2 regions of the Rothia sp. HMSC068F09 genome follow, and region 1 is predicted to be linked to the other one. Evidence: predicted binding sites of a transcription regulator. Region 1 holds the regulator's gene; the other holds the start of a gene.

The links. The regulator LexA, encoded in region 1, represses DNA repair genes until DNA is damaged. The targets are predictions, from matches to a motif close to TCGAACANNTGTTCGA.
Region 2: uvrA (excinuclease ABC subunit UvrA) is a predicted target of LexA. The motif match lies at 1,361-1,376, and genes of this name have one in related genera.

Annotation. Positions count from the first base shown of each region.
Region 1 covers NZ_KV810419.1:317,416-319,617, forward strand. The annotation lists gene HMPREF2874_RS03500 (ATP-dependent DNA helicase) at 1-573, shown strand, start outside; gene lexA (transcriptional repressor LexA) at 845-1,507, opposite strand.
Region 2 covers NZ_KV810418.1:55,156-57,357, reverse strand. The annotation lists gene uvrA (excinuclease ABC subunit UvrA) at 1-1,338, opposite strand, end outside; gene HMPREF2874_RS02075 (MBL fold metallo-hydrolase) at 1,555-2,202, opposite strand, start outside.

The DNA of each region.
Region 1 (2,202 bases):
GAGGGCCAGCTGGAGCGACTTCGCGAGCTGTGCGAGGCGTCCGAGGGAGGTGCCCTGGGTCTGTTCTCCTCGAAGCGTGCCGCCGAGCGTGCCGCAGAGTATATGCGTGAGCACAGCGATCTGAATATTCTTCTGCAGGGTGAATCCTCGCTGAAGGCCCTGGTGGAGGAGTTTAGCGAGGATGTTGACTCGTGCCTATTCGGAACGATGAGCCTGTGGCAGGGCGTTGACGTCCCCGGAGACTCCTGCCGTCTGGTGGTGATGGATCGTATCCCGTTCCCGCGACCGGACGATCCGATTGCGCAGGCCCGCACGGAGTCGGTGAACCGTCACCGCGGTAACGGGTTCATGGCCGTCTCTGCGCATCACGCGGCTATCCGCATGGCGCAGGGCGCGGGTCGCCTGATTCGTTCGGTGAATGACCGTGGGGTCGTGGCGGTTCTGGATTCGCGACTCGCAACGAAGCGCTACGGCGGCTACCTGATGAGGGCCATGCCGCCGATGTGGCCCACCCAGAATAAGCAGGCCGTGGTGGGTGCGCTGGCCCGTCTCTCGGAATCCATCGACAGGTAGCCCGTCTACCGTGTGCTGAGCGGGCCATCGTGGATTGAGCGGGCGTGTTTTCCCCCCGCAGGGCTACTTCCCCGTAGAGTCAGAGAAAAGCCCCCGGCACTCGCAAACTTGCGAGTGCCGGGGGCTTTTCTCTTTGTTCGTTAGGCTCAACCGTTAGGTTTTCCTGTTAGGAGATTCAGGAGCGCTGAAGTCTCAAAGGATGTAGCTACCAAATCGAGGCGTTGTCGCCGGGCGATGTAGCACCCCATGATGCTCTCGCGGAGAGCGGGGATTAGAGACTACGCAATACCGAAACAACCTTGCCCATGACGGTGGCGCGGTCACCCATAATCGGTTCGTAGCTTGCGTTGCGCGGCATGAGCCAGGTGTGGCCATCAACCTGGCGGAAGACCTTCACGGTGGCCTCGTCGTCCAGCAGGGCGGCCACAATGTCGCCGTTGTCGGCGGTGTGCTGCTCACGCACGACGACCCAGTCGCCATCGCAGATGGCAGCGTCAATCATGGAATCGCCCTTGACCTTGAGCATAAAGAGCTTGCCGTTGCCGACCAGCTGGCGCGGCAGGGCGAGCACATCCTCAACGGACTGCTCAGCGGTGATGGGCCCGCCCGCGGCAATGCGACCGACGAGGGGGACGGGTACGAGGTCGTCCTCGCCAACCTCAAAGTTCGGAAGCTCAGGCAGGGGAGTGTGCATACCGGCGCCGTTTTCGTCGAGCACCTCGATGGCACGCGGGAGCTTGGGATCGCGGCGAATGTATCCCATGTTTTCGAGTCGGCCAAGCTGATGGGTGACCGAAGAGAGAGACGCAAGACCCACCATATCGCCAATCTGGCGCATGGACGGCGGATAGCCCTTCTGTTCAATCTCGGTGCGGATCGCGTCAAGAATCTTCTGCTGGCGCGCGGTCAGCGCCGGGCGGGGTGCTGTTGCCATATCTCTTCCTTTGGTCTGTGCCGCCGAAGGCAGCTGTACCTTTGGCGGAGCACGGATGGGTTGTCCACGTGTTCGTCATACGGTGACGTATATCGCACGGCATAGGTGAAACATGCCCCTTATCTCGTCAGGGGTGGATCAGATTCTAAATCCGTCGCGAGTAACGCCCCGCCATGATGGAACTCATCACGAGCGTGTGGAACATCTCTTGACACAAGTGTAGAACACTCTACCGACAAATTCAAACAAATATACTAGATTTTTTCTTCGAAACCGGAGGAATTTTTAGTATGTATCTGCTAGACTTTAGAACACGGATTCGGATACAGTAGAAAACCCTCCCGATTTTCGGGGTGTAAACGGGGTATTCTTCCTGTAATTCGAATACTCATTCTGCCTTGAGGGTCTGGAAGAGAGTCGTCGAATGTTCGAGAGTATTCGAACGAGAAACCGAATGACCTTCCTTATGCCGAAAGGGAGTTCTGGGGAGTGCGTCTACGAGACAAAACCCCGAACATTCCTTGACCCGACGTGTCGGGTCGAGGGCACGAACAACCACACTCAACTCACCCGCCGAGTCTCGAGAGAGCCGGCACCGTTCACCCCGGCGGGTCACCGCGGGAGTGAGCTTGAGAGAAAGGAACCACAATTATGACCGCAGCTTCTTTGGCCCCTCACCGTGCCTCTGCGTCTGC
Region 2 (2,202 bases), on a different contig from region 1:
GCCGACCTTCACGCCGAGGATGGTCGGGTTCAGGCGCGCGCCGCCGCAGGAGGGGCAGGCGACCTGGCGCATGTACTGTTCGTAGCGGTCGCGGGCGAAGTCCGATTCGGTTTCTTCGTGCTTGCGCTTAATGTAGGCCTTCACGCCCTCGAATCCGGAGGTGTAGCGGCGTTCGCGGCCGAAACGGTTGCGGTAGGAGACCTCAACCTTGTAGTCCTTGCCGTCCAGGATGGCGGCGCGGGCCTTGGCGGGCAGGTCCTTAAAGGGAGTGTTCAGGTCGAAGCCGAGCTCCTCCCCCAGGCCGGCGAGCAGGCGTAGCCAGTATTCGGTGGTGGCCTTGCCCTGCGACCAGGGGGCGATGGCGCCCTCGCCGAGGGTCAGGTCGGGGTTGGGCACGAGCAGGTCGGTGTCGACCTCCAGGCGCGAGCCGATGCCGTCGCAGGCGCTACACGCGCCAAACGGCGAATTGAAGGAGAAGGAACGCGGCTCGATGGTGTCAATCTGCAGCGGGTGGTTATTGGGGCAGGCGAGGTTCTCGCTGAAGGAGCGGGTGCGCTCGGGGTCGTCCTGCTCGCGGTCCACGAAGTCGATGAGCACGCGGCCGTCGGCGAGCTTGAGAGCGGTTTCGACGGAGTCAGTCAGGCGCTGGTGAATACCGTCCTTAATGACGATGCGGTCGACGACCACCTCGATGGTGTGCTTGTACTGCTTGGCGAGCTTGGGCGGATCGGAGAGCTGCACGGTTTCGCCGTCCACACGGGCGCGCGAGTAGCCCTGGGTGAGCAGGTCCTTGAAGAGGTCCACGAACTCGCCCTTGCGTGCACTGACGACGGGCGCAAGAATCTGCAGTCGGGTGCGTTCGGGGTATGCCTGCAGGATGTCCACAATCTGTTGCGGGGTCTGCCGGGTGATTTCCTCACCGCAGACCGGGCAGTGCGGGTGGCCGATGCGCGCCCAGAGCAGACGCATGTAGTCGTAGATTTCGGTGATGGTACCGACGGTTGAGCGCGGGTTCTTGGAGGTGGACTTCTGGTCGATAGACACCGCCGGCGAGAGGCCCTCGATGAAGTCTACGTCGGGCTTGTCGACCTGGCCCAGGAACATGCGGGCGTAGGAGGAGAGCGATTCGACGTAGCGGCGCTGACCCTCCGCAAAGATGGTGTCGAAGGCGAGGGAGGACTTACCGGAGCCGGAGAGGCCGGTGAAGACGACCATCGCATCACGCGGGATGGTGAGGTCTACGTTCTTGAGGTTGTTTTCGCGGGCACCCTGAACCCGGATACTGGTCAGATCGTTCGCTTTGAGTGCGGTGCTACCGTGTGCTGGGCGGGGTGTCATCGAAAATCCTTTCGTCTTATCTTCGAATTTAAATTCTACACCTTAGCGCCCTGTAGCCGGCGGGATTAAGTTGCCGGCGTACGGGGCGTAAGGGTGCAGTGCGAAGCCGCACGGCGAGCCCGAAGCATCCGCAAAAACGCGCGGAAGGAGGGGCGTCGCGCACGCACGAAGAGACATTCCAAATTCGCGTGGCGGCGAGAGCGCGCCGGGGCCGAGCTACCAGCCGCGGGTGCCCCACTCCTCCAGGTGCGGGCGCTCGTCACCGAGTGTCGTGGAACGACCGTGGCCGGGCAGCACGATTGCGTCATCATCGAAGCCGCCAAAGAGCTTTTCGAGCACGTTGGAGAAGAGCTCACCGAATTGCTGCGGGGAGTCGGTTTTGCCCACGCCGCCGGGGAAGAGCGCATCGCCGGTAAAGAGTAACGTGACGGGGGTGCCGTCCTCCCACGCGGTTTCGAGCACGTAGACGATGGATCCGGGGGTGTGGCCGGGCACATGCAGGGCGCGCACCACGGTGTCGGAGAGGTAGAAATCGAAGACCTCACCACCGTGCAGGCGCTCCTCCACTTCGAAGTTCTCCTGCTCCTTAATGGCGTCGGCATCGGCATCCCCGGCGGAGGTGATTGCGCCAGTGAGCTTCTCGAGCTCGGCAATGGCGCGAATGTGGTCCCAGTGGCCGTGGGTAACCAGGATGCCGGTCAGGCCGATTGCGCGGGGTTTGAGGGCATCAAAGTCTTCTTCCTTCTCCATGACGCGCACGCGGCGGTCCTCGGCATCGGTGAGTTCCAGCTGCGGGCAGTCCTGAAGTAGTGCATCGAGGGTGAAGGCGTAGAGCTCCTCGGCTTCTGCGGCCGGGTCGATGAG